Regions from separate parts of the Mesorhizobium sp. J8 genome, predicted to be linked through region 1. Evidence: riboswitches for the same ligand, from Rfam matches in the RefSeq annotation. Region 1 holds a riboswitch; the other holds the start of a gene.
What was found. A riboswitch is a leader RNA that binds a small molecule or an ion and turns the genes downstream of it on or off. The one in region 1 is predicted to bind S-adenosylmethionine.
Positions count from the first base shown of each region.

Region 2: linked by a shared signal. The riboswitch ahead of MJ8_RS04525 (O-succinylhomoserine sulfhydrylase) and the one ahead of metX (homoserine O-acetyltransferase MetX) in region 1 are both predicted to bind S-adenosylmethionine.

Region 1 is NZ_AP024109.1:6,039,242-6,046,585, reverse strand. It holds gene MJ8_RS28870 (DUF1330 domain-containing protein) at 1-279, shown strand, start outside; gene metW (methionine biosynthesis protein MetW) at 294-908, opposite strand; gene metX (homoserine O-acetyltransferase MetX) at 905-2,074, opposite strand; SAM riboswitch at 2,171-2,248, opposite strand; gene hisC (histidinol-phosphate transaminase) at 2,396-3,499, shown strand; gene MJ8_RS28850 (prephenate/arogenate dehydrogenase family protein) at 3,507-4,445, shown strand; gene MJ8_RS28845 (sugar kinase) at 4,471-5,415, opposite strand; gene MJ8_RS28840 (DUF2125 domain-containing protein) at 5,423-6,421, opposite strand; gene MJ8_RS28835 (gamma-glutamylcyclotransferase) at 6,540-7,061, shown strand; gene MJ8_RS28830 (aldo/keto reductase) at 7,222-7,344, shown strand, end outside.
Region 2 is NZ_AP024109.1:952,127-959,470, forward strand. It holds gene argF (ornithine carbamoyltransferase) at 1-427, shown strand, start outside; gene MJ8_RS04510 (Hsp33 family molecular chaperone) at 551-1,582, shown strand; gene apaG (Co2+/Mg2+ efflux protein ApaG) at 1,757-2,149, opposite strand; gene MJ8_RS04520 (ceramide glucosyltransferase) at 2,425-3,567, shown strand; gene MJ8_RS04525 (O-succinylhomoserine sulfhydrylase) at 3,594-4,784, opposite strand; SAM riboswitch at 4,842-4,919, opposite strand; gene MJ8_RS04530 (2'-deoxycytidine 5'-triphosphate deaminase) at 5,036-6,130, shown strand; gene MJ8_RS04535 (hypothetical protein) at 6,157-6,609, opposite strand; gene araD1 (AraD1 family protein) at 6,628-7,344, opposite strand, start outside.

The sequences.
Region 1 (7,344 bases):
GGTCCCTGGATGATCGAATATCTTGAGAAGATAGACGCCACGCTGGCGCCGTTCGGCGGACGTTTCCTTGTCCATGGCGGCGATGTCGAGCTTGTCGAGAACAACTGGCCAGGGCACCTGATCGTCATCGAGTTCCCGGACAGGCAGCATGTACGGGACTGGTACAATTCGCCGGCCTATCAGGCGATCCTTTCGCTACGCACCGAGAATTCGCAGTCGGACGTGATCTTTGTCGACGGCGTCGAGCATCCGCACAAGGCTACGGATGTGCTTGGATGAGGGCGCATCGAGCGTCAGCGCTTCAGCAAGAACACCGCCTGCTGGCCGAAGAAGTTCCAGAACCACCATGGCATCGACAGGCCGATCTTCTGGCCGTTGGCGTCGAGCGCGGTCGCCTTTTCGACGGTCGCGCCAAGCTCCTCGCACAAATTGACGAAGTCGCGGATGGTGCAGAAGTGGATGTTGGGCGTGTCGTACCAGGAATAGGGCAGATCCTTGGTGACCGGCATCCTGCCTTTGATCAGCAGCGAAAAGCGCACGCGCCAGTGACCGAAATTGGGGAAGGAGACGATGGCGCGGTTGCCGATCCGAAGCAGCTCGTCGAGCACGATCTTCGGGTTACGCGTCGCCTGCAGCGTCTGCGAGAGCACGACGAAGTCGAAGCCCTTGTCGGCGTAGAATTTCAGATCCGTGTCGGCGTCGCCCTGGATGACCGATAGCCCGCGCGCCACGCATTCGTTGACGCCGCGCTGCGACAGTTCCAGCCCGCGGCCGTCGACCTGTTTGGTCTCCTGCAACAGTTCCAGGAGCACGCCGTCGCCGGAGCCGACATCGAGGACGCGCGAATTGGCCGGAATGAGGTCGGTGACGACTTCGAGGTCGACACGCTGGGCGCGATTGACGCTCATAGGCTGAGCCCCCTGGCGCGAGCCGCCGAGGCGATGAAGCCGTTGATGGCCGCGAACAGTTCCGGTTCGTCGAGCAGGAAGGCGTCATGGCCGCGATCGGTCTCGATCTCGACGAAGGAGACGGAAGCGCCCGCCGCGTTCAAGGCATGCACGATCGAGCGGCTCTCCTCGGTCGGGAACAGCCAGTCGCTGGTGAAGGAGACCAGGCAAAAGCGCGTCCTGGTGCCGGCGAAGGCGTCAGCGAGGCGCCCGCCGTGATCGGCGGCAAGATCGAAGTAATCCATCGCGCGGGTCAGATAGAGGTAGGAATTGGCGTCAAAGCGGTCGACGAAAGTCATGCCCTGGTGGCGCAGATAGCTCTCGATCTGGAAATCGGCGTCGAAGCCGAAGGTGAGCGCCTCGCGGTCCTGCAAATTACGGCCGAACTTGCGGTGAAGCGCGGCTTCCGAAAGATAGGTGATGTGGGCGGCCATGCGCGCGACGGCCAGCCCCTTTTCCGGCCGCTTGCCGAAATCGAGATATTTGCCGCCATGCCAGTCCGGATCGGCCATGACGGCCTGCCGGCCGACCTCATGGAAGGCGATGTTCTGCGAGGAATGGCGGGCGCCGGTGGCGATCGGTAGCGCCGAGAAGACCCGCTCCGGATAGCTTGCTGCCCATTCCAGCACCTGCATGCCGCCCATCGAGCCGCCAAGCACGCAAAACAGCTTTTCGATGCCGAAATGATCGATGAGCATCGCCTGCGCGCGCACCATGTCGCGGATGGTGATGATCGGCAGGTCGAGCCCATAGGGCTTGCCGGTCGCCGGGTTGGTCGAGGCCGGGCCGGTCGAGCCGAGGCAACCGCCCACGACATTGGAGCAGATCACGAAGAAGCGGTTGGTGTCGATGATCTTGCCGGGACCGATCAGCACCTCCCACCAGCCCGGCTTGCCGGTCACCGGATTGGTGTTGGCGACGTGCTGGTCGCCGGTCAGCGCGTGGCAGACGAGGATGGCGTTGGAGCGCGCGTCGTTCAAGCTGCCGTAGGTCTGGTAAGCGATCTGGAAAGGAGAAAGCAGCGTGCCCGCGTCGAGCTTCAGCGGCTTGTCGGGGCCAAACTGCAGCACCGGGCTCGACGGATGGTCGACCTCGTCCTTGGTTCTTGCAGCGCGCTGAGCGGCCATGTCCGTCCTCAATCCTGTGCCGCATCGGTCTTGTCCCGATGCGGTGTCCGGCCGGGAGCGGACAACAAAAAACCGGCTTGCCGTCGCAAAGCCGGTTACAGGTTGCAAACGGCCCTTTAGCAAGTTGTTTAACGTGGCTGCAAGCCGACCGGCCAAATCACCACGGAAGTCTGGCAGTCCTTCTAGGACCAGCGCCGCGCTTCGTCAACGGGTAGCCTGCTGGCGGGCGGCCCGCTTACGCCAAGCGGCGGCACTCGACATTCCAGCCCGTGGCCTGTATTTCCGCTGCGGCCTTGAAGGCCTTCTCGACGGATTTGTGACATGAAGCAGGATCAGCCCCGTCCGACGCCCCGCGCGGGCATCATGGACATCGAGGCCTATGTACCGGGAAAAAGCACTGCCCCGGCCGGCGTGACGAAGGTCTACAAGCTGTCGTCGAACGAAAATCCGCTGGGACCCTCGCCGAAGGCGATCGAGGCCGCGCGCGAGGTTGCGGCGAAGCTCGACGTCTATCCCGACGGCACGGCACGGCGGTTGCGCGAGGCGATCGCCGATGTGCATGGGCTCAATCCGGCGAACATCATTTGCTCCAACGGCTCCGACGAGATCCTGGGGCTCCTGGCGCAGACCTATCTCGCGCCGGGCGACGAGGCCGTGTTCACCGAACACGCCTTCATGGTCTACAAGATCTACATCCAGGCGGCCGGCGCCAAGCCGGTCGCGGTGAAGGAAACCGACGAGCGCGCCGATGTCGACGCGATCCTTGCCGCGGTGACGCCCAAGACGAGGATCGTGTTCCTCGCCAATCCCAACAATCCGACCGGCACCTATGTGCCGTTCCAGGAAGTGCGCCGGCTGCACGCGGCATTGCCGAAGAACGTGCTCCTGGTGCTCGACGCCGCCTATGCCGAATATGTACGGCGCAACGACTACGAAGCCGGCATCGAGCTCGCCGGCAGCTCCGAGAACGTGGTGATGACCCGCACCTTCTCCAAGCTCGGCCTCGGCGGCGCCCGCATCGGCTGGATGTACGGGCCGGCGCATATCGTCGATGCGATCAACCGCATCCGCGGCCCGTTCAACGTCAACGCCACCGCGATCGAGGCCGGCATCGCCGCGATCCGCGACCGCGCCCATATCGAGCGCAGCGTGGCGCATAACGAGAAATGGCTGGCCTGGCTCAGCGCCGAGCTGACCGGACTCGGCCTGCGCGTCACGCCCAGCGTCGGCAATTTCGTGCTGATCCATTTTCCCGACGACCAGAAGCATTCGGCGGCGGCCGCGGACGATTATCTGAGCGCCCGCGGTTACATCCTGCGCCGCGTCACCGGCTACGGCTTCCCCAACGCGCTGCGCATGAGCGTCGGCACCGAGGAAGCCAATCGCGGCGTCGTCGATGCGCTCAAGACCTTCCTGAAAAGCTAGAACACCCATGGCATCACCGATGTTCGAGAAAATAGCGCTGGTCGGCATCGGCCTGATCGGCTCGTCGCTCGCCCGCGTCATCTGCCGCGAAGGGCTTGCCAGGCACATCGCCATCGCGACGCGCAGCGCCTCGACGCTGAAGCGCGCCGAGGAGCTCGGTCTCGGCGATTCCTACTCGACGGATGCAAAAGAAGCGGTGCGCGACGCCGATCTCGTCATCGTCTCGGTGCCGGTCGGCTCGTCCGGCGAGGTCGCGGCCGAGATCGCGCCGGCGCTGAAGAAGGGCGCCATCCTCACCGATGTCGGCTCGACCAAGGCCTCGGTGATCGCGCAAATGCAGCCGCATGTGCCGGAGGGCGTGCATTTCATCCCCGGACATCCGCTGGCCGGCACGGAAAAGTCCGGACCCGATGCCGGCTTCGCCGATCTCTTCGAGAACCGCTGGTGCATCTTCACGCCGCTGCCGGGCACCGATCCCGCCGCGCTCGAAAAGCTTTCGGAATTCTGGCGGCGTTGCGGCTCCAACATCGACACGATGGACCCGCAGCATCACGACATGACGCTCGCGATCGTTTCGCATCTGCCGCATATCATCGCCTACAACATCGTCGGCACGGCGGACGACCTGGAAGCGGTGACCAAGAGCGAGGTCATCAAATACTCCGCCTCCGGTTTTCGCGACTTCACCCGCCTTGCCGCCTCCGATCCGACCATGTGGCGGGATGTGTGCCTGCACAACAAGGATGCGATCCTGGAGATGCTGGCGCGGTTCTCGGAGGATCTGGCCTCGCTGCAGCGGGCGATCCGCTGGGGCGACGGCGAGAAGCTCTTCGACCTCTTCACCCGCACCCGCGCCATCCGCCGCTCGATCATCGAGGCCGGCCAGGATATCGATGTGCCGGATTTCGGCCGGCAGGCCGTCGAGCATCCGGCCAAAGGCAACTGATATTCGACTCGGCCTGACCTGAATCTCAACTCCCCTTGCCTTCTCGGACTGGCGGCCAATGCGCCGCCATCATGGCCAGCGTCTCGGTCCTGTCCGGCGCGCCCAGACGGCCGCCGAAGCGCAGGCATTTGAGCGCGGCGGCGGCGCTGGCAAAGCGCAGGGCTTCCTCCATCGGCATGGCCTCGGCGAGGCCGACGGCAAAAGCGCCGTGGAAGACGTCGCCGGCGGCGAGCGTATCGACCGCCTTGACCTTCGGCGCCTCGATATGGCGCACGCGCCCAGTCGTTCGGTCATGCCACCAGGTGCCGGCCGCGCCGCCGGTCACCGCGACGAAGGCGTCGGTGCGCGATGCAAGGTCGGCGCAGGCGCTTTCGGGGTCCAGCGCGTGGCCGCAGACGATGCGCGCCGCGGGCTCCGAGGCAACGATATGCGAAGCCAACGGCAAGAGCCGTTCCAGGACTTCGACGGGTGCAGTGTCGGCGTCCAGGATCGCCGGGCGGCCGATCGATCTGGCTGCGCTCAAAGCAAGCGCCGCGGCGCCCGGCCAGCGGACATCCACCAGCACGGCGTCGAAGCCGGAGAGGTCGGCAAGCGGCAGCGCCTCGGGATCGGCTTGCGCCTTTTTGTCGTAGAAGGGGACGATGATGCGCTCGCCATGCGCATCCACAACGATGGCGGCCAGCGCCGATCGCGCGCCAGGGACGCGGCGGATAAGGCTGCAGTCGACGCCTTCGGCCTCGATGTCGGCGATCAGTTGGTCGCCGACCGGATCGTCACCCGCGCTTGCCCAAAGCGAGACCTCGGCGCCGAGGCGATGCGCGGCGCAGGCGGCGCTCGTCGCCATGCCGGAGGCGATCTGAACGCCGTCGCCGGCGATGAATTTGCCCTGATGCGCCGGCAGCGTCTCGACGCGAAGGATGGTGTCGAGGGTGAAGGCGCCGACGCTGAGCAGTCTGACCGGCTTCGCCATCGCCGCGTTACTCGAGAGGCTTGATCTTGCCGAGCGGAATGAAGCCGAGCGAGGCCTTGCCTTTGACGATCTTCAGCGGCATCGACGGTTCCTTTCCGAGCATCGCCAGGGCGGCAAATCCCTGCTCGATTTCGCTTTTATGCTCGGGGACGGCGCCGGCAAGGATAGAAGCCACCGCTTTCGGATCCTTGAGCTTGATCGTCAGGTCCCCATCGATTAGCCCTTCCGCATCGACCGAAACCGGACCGGACACGGTGACGCGCGCCGTGCCCGACGACAGGTCGAGCCTGGCAATCTCGATCGACTGGCCGCGTAGGCTTTTCGGGGGCGCGGCAATCAGCGCCACGCCGTTCTTCAGCGTTACGTCACCGCTGCCGTCCAGCGCAGGCAGCACGCGACCGTCGATAGCATCCGCGTTGATCTCCAGATCGCCGAAGCTGCCGACATAATTGATGTCCTGGCCGACCGGCTGCAACTGGCCGGCCGCCTTGCCGGCGCTGAACAATTGCATCGGATCCGTGTCGTCCTGCGGATCGGTCTGACCGTTAAGGCCGTCGGCCCGCAGCGAGACGCTCCGCGGCAGCGGCCACCATACCTTGATATTGGCCTGCAACTGGTCCCAGTCGATCCATAGCGGCGGCATGCCGGGCGCCATCGTCCTCAGCGGCCCGCGCAGATCGGCGACCGGGGACAAGGGGCCGGTGATCCCGGCGACGGCGTTGAAGCTTCCGGTGGAGGCCGCGACCTTCCGGGCGTCATCCTCATAGGCGATGTTGTCGCAGGAGACCGTGAAGCTCATCGGATAGCCGCTGACGGTGAGATTGGCGCATCCGGCGGCGATTCCCTTGCTGCCCAGCCGCGCCACCGCCTGGTCGGCTTCGGTCTTGAGCCTGCCGGCGAGATAGAACCAGCCGCCGCTGTAGATGGCGAATAGCACGACGATGAACGAGGCGAGCCAGAACAGCCAGCGGCGGGGTTTGGGCGATCGCTCTTCACTTGACGTCATGCTGCGGCTCTCGTTAACCCGGCGAGCGGGCGTTTACCAATACGCAAACAAGCGGGGGACAGAAGAGGCACCTTGGCGGTGCGGTATCGTTCACTCGAATGCGATCAGGCTTGGCGATATGGGCGATTTTTGGGTTTTTGGCTATGGGTCGCTGATCTGGCGGCCCGGATTTGCCCATGTCGAGACGCGCCGTGCCCGGCTCTACGGCTATCGCCGGTCGCTTTGCGTCTATTCCTTCGTGCATCGCGGCACCCGGGCGCGGCCGGGCCTCGTGCTCGGTCTCGACCGGGGCGGCTCGTGCATCGGCCTCGCTTATCGTGTCCCGGGCAATCTGCGCGACGAGGTGCTTTCGTACCTGCGCGAGCGTGAGCTGGTGACCAGCGTCTATCTCGAACGCATGCTGGACATCCGACTGAATGACGGCAGTTCGGTCGAGGCGGTCGCCTACATCGTCGACCGGCAGCATGAGCAATATGCCGGCGCGCTCGATGCCGATCACGCAGCGGAACTCGTTCGCGGCGCCGTCGGCCGGTCCGGCAACAACGAGGATTATGTGCTGAGCACGCTGGAGCACCTCAAGGCGCTCGGCATCCGCGATCATTGGCTGGAAGAGGTGGGCCGACAGATCGCGCCTTCGTGAGCGGCTTCAAGCAATTCCGGATACAACCCGCGACGCACCTGAATTGCCCTGGTCCGATCAAAAAGCAAAACCATGCCTTTGACCTCGGCAGGCCACGACCTAGCTTAGCGGCATCCCATCCCTGGGCATCAGGCCCGTTCCGGCACAACGGAGATCAATCTTGCAGAAACGTCGTCTCGGTCGCACCGACCTTTCCATCGCGCCGCTGGTCCTGGGCGGCAACGTCTTCGGCTGGACCGCCGACGAGAAAACCTCTTTCGACCTGCTCGACCGGTTCGTCGGC
Region 2 (7,344 bases), 1.6 Mb from region 1:
TGTGCTGCATTCGCTGCTCGAAGCCTCTGCGCGGTTCCGCTTCAACCTCAATGTCGCGGTGCCGGAGGGCAGCGAGCCATTCGAGAAATATGTCGACTGGTCGAAAGCCAATGGCGGCAAGGTCCGGTTTGCCAAGTCCGCCGAGGAAGCCGTCGACCAGGCTGATTGCGTCGTCACCGATAGCTGGGTCTCGATGGGCCAGGAACACCGCGCCCGCGGTCACAACGTCTTCCTGCCCTATCAGGTCAATGCCGCGCTGATGGCAAGGGCCAAGCCCGATGCTTTGTTCATGCACTGCCTGCCGGCGCATCGCGGCGAGGAGGTCACCGACGAGGTGATCGACGGGCCGCATTCGGTGGTCTTCGACGAGGCCGAGAACCGGCTGCACGCCCAGAAGGCGGTGCTGGCCTGGTGCCTGGGCGCTTGAGACGGCGGACCTGATCGCTTCCGGTCCCGATCGGCGTCAACTTGATCTGGGGGTATGTGATGCCTATTTGCGGGCCATCACGTAAATTGAACGCGCTTCGACGCATGCGGCTCTTCGGGCGGCATGGCTGCGCCCCGGAGTTTTGTCATGTTGGAAACCCATACCTTGGCTGAGCATAAACCCCAACTCGGTGAATTCGGCTTCGCCGGCGACGATCACGTCGTTCCGTATGAGGTCGCGCCGCTCGATGTGCGCGGCCGCACCGTGCAGCTCGGGCCGATGCTCGACGCTATTCTGAGCCGCCACAATTATCCCGAGCCCGTCGCCCGCCTGCTGGCGGAGGCCTGCGTGCTCACCGTGCTGCTCGGCACCTCGCTGAAATTCGAAGGCAAGTTCATCTTGCAGACCCGCACCGACGGTCCGGTCGACATGCTGGTGGCCGATTTCACCACGCCGCATGCGCTGCGCGCCTATGCGCGCTTCGATGCCGACCGGCTGCGGGCGCTGAACGACGCCGGCGAGACCTCGCAGCAGGCGCTGCTCGGCAACGGCGTGCTGGCTCTGACCATCGACCAGGGCGCACATATGCAGCGCTACCAGGGCATCGTCCAGCTCGACGGCACCTCGCTGGAGGACGCCGCGCGCACCTATTTCCGCCAGTCGGAGCAGATCCCGACCGAGATCAAGATGTCGGTCGCCAAGCTGGTCACGCCCGGCCCGGCCGGCGCGCGCGAGCAGTGGCGCGCCGGCGGCATCCTGGCGCAGTTCCTGCCTCAGGCGCCCGAGCGCATGCGCATTCCCGATATTTCGGGCGGCGACGGCGACGACCGCGAGGTGACGGACCATCCGGCCGACAATTCCTGGCAGGAATTGCTGGCGCTGCTGGGCACCATCGAGCCGACCGAGCTCATTGACCCAACAGTGGGCGCCGAACGGCTGCTCTACCGGCTGTTCCACGAGCACGGCGTGCGCGTTTTCAGCGGCGTGCCGGTCGCCGACCAATGCTCCTGCTCGCGCGATAAAATCCGCGGCATCCTGGAAGGCTTTTCGGCGCAGGAGATCAGGGACTCGACCGAGGACGGCGGCATCCATGTCGCCTGCGAATTCTGCTCGACGCAATACGACTTCGATCCGGCCGAGTTCGGGGCGGAGTAACGCTCCTTCCTTCTCCCCTCCACGGGGAGAAGGTGCCCGAAGGGCGGATGAGGGGCGGCGCCAACGTAGGCGAGGTTGGAACCCTTGCCCCGTCCTGACGAAATTCTCGGAAGCCGGCGCCGCCCTCTCATTGCCCTGCCGGGCATTTCTCCCCGTAAAACGGGGAGAAGGAGGTTAATTCACCGTCCGCTTCGTCCCCGGCATGTCGAGCGAGAAAGCCGGTATGGCGATATCGAACGTCTCGCCGCGGCCGTTGCGCATGGTGTAGTGGCCGACCATGATGCCCGACGGCGTCGAGAGCGGACAGCCTGATGTGTATTGATAGCTGTCGCCGGGATTGAGTTCAGGCTGATCGCCGACGACGCCGGCGCCGCGGACCTCCTCGACCCGGCCCTGCCCGTCGGTGATGTGCCAATAGCGCGACAAAAGCTGCACGAACTCGTCGGAGCGGTTGTCGATCGTCACCTGGTAGCCCCAGACATACCGGTTCTCGGACGGATCGGAGCGATCCTCCAGATAGAAGGGTCTGACCACCACTTCGATGTTGCGCGTCACTGCGCGATACATGGGCCACTCCGGTTGCCGCCGCGGAACATTCGTCGCGCTTCGCTGTTGGAGGCGCGGCGTCGACCATCCTGCCAGCCTTGTAGCGCACGTGCCGAAAAACAATGTCATTTAAGTGACACATGACAATGTTGGTGTGCACAAACCGTGCCGGGCGACTCGGGCGCTCTGTAACTGATGAAATGGCTGGCTGCGGCCAAGGGCAATTCCAGGAAAAGCATGAGCGGTTTTCCGTCCGGAATTGCGTGAAAACAAAGAGATAGAGTGACAAAATCTCGATGGAACTGACTATCGCAGCCGGCCTCGCTTCGTCAGCCCTTCTTCTCTCCAACCTCGCCAGCATCCTGCTCGCCTCGTCGCGGCTGAAGCGGCGCCATGTCATTGCGCCGCCCGCCGGCGCGCAGCCGGTCTCGATCATCGTTCCGTCGCGCGGCGTCGAGACGTTCACGCAGGAGACCCTTCAGCGCGCCTTCTCGCTCGATTGGCCCTGTTATGAGCTGATCTTCTGCGTCGCGCATGGCGAGGACCCGGTGGTGAGGCTGATCGATGCGGCGATCGCGCGCCACCCCAACGTTCCGGCGCGGCTGCTGATCGGCGACGACCGCGTCAGCGCCAATCCCAAGCTCAACAACTGCGTCAAGGGCTGGCAGGCGGCGCGATATGATTGGGTGATCCTCGCCGATTCCAACGTGCTGATGCCGAAGGACTATGTGCAGCACCTGATGGCGGCCTGGCGGCCGGATACCGGCCTCGTCTGCTCGACGCCGATCGGCTCGCGGCCCGATGGTTTTTGGGCTGAAGTCGAATGCGCCTTCCTCAACACGCTGCAGGCGCGCTGGCAATATGCCGGCGAAGCGCTCGGCCTCGGCTTTGCCCAGGGCAAGAGCATGCTTTGGAACAGGCCGATGCTGGATGCAAACGGCGGCATCCAGGCTTTGGCCGCCGAGATCGCCGAAGATGCGGCGGCCACCAAGCTGGTCAATGGGCTTGGCCTTAGCGTCCATCTTGTCGCCTCGCCCTTCGAGCAGCCGCTGGGCCTGCGCAGCTTCGCCGAGATATGGTCGCGGCAGACGCGCTGGGCGCGACTGCGCCGGGTGACGTTCCCGTTGTTCTTCGCGCCCGAGATCCTGACCGGCGCCGCGGTGCCGCTGCTGTTGGCGCTGGTTGCTGCGGCAAGCGCAGGCGTCAGCCTGCCCACGACGGCTTTGTGCGCGCTGGCGATCGCCTATCTGCCGGAGTGCCTGCTGGCCGCTGCCAAGGGCTGGTACCTGTCGCCACGCAGCGTCACCGCGATGATCGTGCGCGATGCGATGCTGCCTGCCGTCTGGGCGCGCGCCTGGTTCGGCGGCGCTGTCGAATGGCGCGGCAACGCCATGACCATCCGCACCCGCGAGTTGACGGAGCTCGAGGAGATCGCCTGAAGCGATCGCCCGCGGTGTTTACAGGTTTATTTTGCCGCCTTCAGCGCCTGCTCGATGTCCTCCAGCAGATCGTCGGCGTCTTCCAGGCCGACGGAAAGCCGGAGTGTACCCGGTCCTATGCCGAGCTCGGCCCGCGCCTCGTCGCTCAGGTTCTTGTGCGTCGTCGTCGCCGGATGTGTGATCAGGCTCTTGGCGTCGCCGAGATTGTTCGAGATCAGCACGATGTCGAGCGCGTTCTGGAAGGCGAAGGCCGCCTGCTTGCCGCCCTTGACGTCAAGGCAGATCAGCGTCGACCCGCCAGACATCTGCTTCTTGACGACATCGGCCTGCGGATGATCGGCGCGGCCCGGATAGATGACGCGCGCGATCTCTGGCCGCCCGGCCAGGAAATCGGCGATCTTGCCGGCGCTTTCGGTCTGCTGGCGCACGCGCAGCGGCAGCGTCTCCAGACCCTTGAGCAGCGTCCAGGCGTTGAAGGGTGACAGGCTCGGGCCGGTGTGACGGAAATAGTCGTGCAGGTTCTCGTCGATCCATTTCTTGTCCGACAGGATGACGCCGCCGAGGCAGCGGCCCTGGCCGTCTATGTGCTTGGTCGCCGAATAGACAACGATATGGGCGCCGAGCAGCAAGGGCTTCTGCTGCAGCGGGGTGGCGAAGACATTGTCGACAATGACGCGCGCGCCGATCGAATTGGCGAGCTTGGCGACCGCGGCGATGTCGACCACCTCCAGCGTCGGATTGGTCGGGCTTTCCAGGAAGAACAGCTTGGTGTTTGGCCGAACCGCCTTTTCCCAATTGGCGACGTCGGTGCCGTCGATCAGCGTCGCCTGGATGCCGTAACGCGGCGCCAGCGTCTCCACCACCCAGCGACAGGAGCCGAACAGCGCGCGCGCCGCCACGATATGGTCGCCGGCTTTCACGCTGCAGAGCAGGGCTGCGGAAACCGCGGCCATGCCGGAGGCGGTGGCGCGGGCATCCTCGGCGCCTTCCAGCGCGCACATGCGCTTCTCGAACATATCGACGGTCGGGTTGGCGTAGCGCGAATAGATGAAGCCCGGCTCCTCGCCCTTGAAGCGGGCTTCCGCCGCCTGCGCCGTCTCGTAGACATAGCCCTGGGTGAGATACATCGCCTCGGCGGTCTCGCCATATTGCGAACGCAGCGTTCCGCCATGCACGAGTGCCGTCTGAGGTTTCCAGTTGCGCTTCTTGGTGCTCATAGCCCTGCTTCCAGACACAAAAAAACCGGCCGCGAAAGTCGCAACCGGTCCATATAGCCTTGCGGCTCGACGGTCCTTTAGCGACTTGTTTAACGTGGCTGCAAGCCGACCGGCCAAATCACCACGGGATAACGACCCTTTAAATGAGCGCCGAGCTTGCGTCAATTGCCGGCTTCATTAAGAGGTTTGTACCAGCCGGGCGGCAAGAGCCTGCATAGATCCTCGCCCGGCCTTGTGAACGGAGCCAGCCTTTGCGGCAGACAGGCATTCTTCCGGATCAGGACATCGCGGCGCTGTTCGAAGCCGGCGCGCTGAAGTCGCCGCGCGCGCTGGACGCCGACCAGATCCAGCCGGCCAGCCTCGATCTCAGGCTCGGCGACAAGGCCTATCGCGTGCGCGCCTCCTTCTTGCCGGGGCCCGATCACCTGGTCGCCGACAAGCTGGAACGGCTGAAGCTGCACGAGATCGACCTCACCCGGGGCGCGGTGCTGGAAACCGGCTGCGTCTACATCGTGCCTTTGCTTGAAAGCCTGGCATTGCCAGGCGAGGTTTCGGCCTCAGCCAATCCCAAGAGCTCGACCGGCCGGCTCGACATCTTCACCCGCGTCATGACCGATCGCGGCCACGAGTTCGACAAGATCGCCGCCGGCTATCACGGCCCGCTCTATCTCGAAGTCAGCCCGCGCACCTTCCCGATCGTCGTGCGCGCCGGCTCGCGCCTGTCGCAGATACGCTTCCGCACCGGCAATGCGGTGCTCTCGGAGAGCGAGCTGCGCGACCTTCATCGCGCCGAGATGCTGGTCGCCACCGAGCCGCCCAACATTTCCGGCGGCGGCATCGCGCTCTCCATCGACCTCGACGGCGACAAGGACGGCCTTGTCGGCTATCGCGGCAAGCACCACACCGGCCTGGTCGACGTCGACAAGCGCGCCGCGCAGGACGTCGTCGATTTCTGGGAGCCGATCTATAAGAGCGGCGCCGGCGAGTTGGTTCTCGATCCGGACGAATTCTACATCCTGGTGAGCCGGGAAGCGGTCCATGTTCCGCCGCTCTACGCCGCCGAGATGACCCCCTTCGATCCGCTGGTCGGCGAATTCCGCGTCCACTATGCCGGCTTCTTCGATCCGGGCTTCGGCCATTCCGCCGCGGGCGGCAGCGGCAGCCGCGCGGTGCTCGAAGTGCGCAGTCACGAGGTGCCGTTCATCCTCGACCACGGCCAGATCGTCGGCCGCCTCGTCTACGAGCACATGCTGAAGCCCCCGCAGGCGCTTTACGGCACCGATCTCGGCTCGAACTACCAGGCGCAGGGCCTGAAGCTCTCGAAGCATTTCAGGGCGGCGCGGTGAGTTCTGCGGAGATCTGGCGCGGGAGGTCAGCCGCGAAACAGAAACTCTTTCGCTGCGCCCAAGCAGGCGTGAAAGTGGCCGATGAAGAGCAGCTCCCGAACAGTCAGGTGTTTTCTGCCCCAAAATCCTGGGGTCAGCTTCGTCTGATCAGGTGGAGAGCTTGAGCCTGACCCTACCGGAAACAACTGTTTGTCCAGGCGTTCGAGCACATAGGCCCGCGCCGAGTCGATGCCGCAGGCTTTAGCCTTGTCGTTCAGCCTGTCGGCGCGCAAAGCGAACGTCATACGATCTGTATTGCGCATCAGAAAGCTCACTTGCGCTTTCGAATAACCGGTGACTAGAAGCCGGCTCGTCATCGCCGATCGGGCCCGGCTGTAGGACTCCGGGCTGCATTTCCCGGCGCTATAAGCCGTGGAGGACATGCAAGCGAGGGCGATCGCCCAGCCCAACAACAAGATGCCGATCCGTTTCCGGCCCATTTGTTTCCCAGCCTGGCGCTACAGCGCCTTGACCGCCACCTTCACCGGCTTTTCGATCTCCAGCGGATTGCGCAGCGGCAGCCCGAAATCGGGCGCCTCGATCTCGAACGTATCGCCGGCCTCTGTTCGGATGCCATCGGCGAAGGAAAGCGTCGCAGTGCCGAACATATGCACATGCACGTCGCCCGGCTGGCGGAAGGCCGAATATTTGAAATGGTGGTGCTCGAGATTGGCGATGGTGTGCGACATGTTCGCTTCGCCCGACAGGAACGGCTTTTCCCAGAGCAGCTTGCCGTCGCGCCAGATGCGCGATGCGCCGCGAATGTCGGCCGGCAGCTCACCGATCAGGATCTCGGGGCCGAACGAGGCGTTGCGCAGCTTGGAATGGGCGAGGAACAGATAGTTCACCCGCTCCGTGACGTGGTCGGAAAACTCGTTCGACAGCGTGAAGCCGACCCGGAACGGCGCCCCGTCATCGCCGATGACATAGATGCCGGCGATTTCCGGCTCCTCGCCGCCGTCCTGGGCGAAGGCCGGCGACATCAGCGTCGCGCCAGGCGCCACCGCCATCGTGCCGTTGCCCTTGTAGAACCATTCGGGCTGCACGCCGACCTGGCCCTTGGCCGGCTTGCCGCCTTCCAGCCCCATGCGGAACATCTTCATGGAATCGGTGAGTTCCTCCTCGCCGCCTTCGCTGAGCTTCTTGTGCATGGAATCGCGCGTCGCCGCTGAACC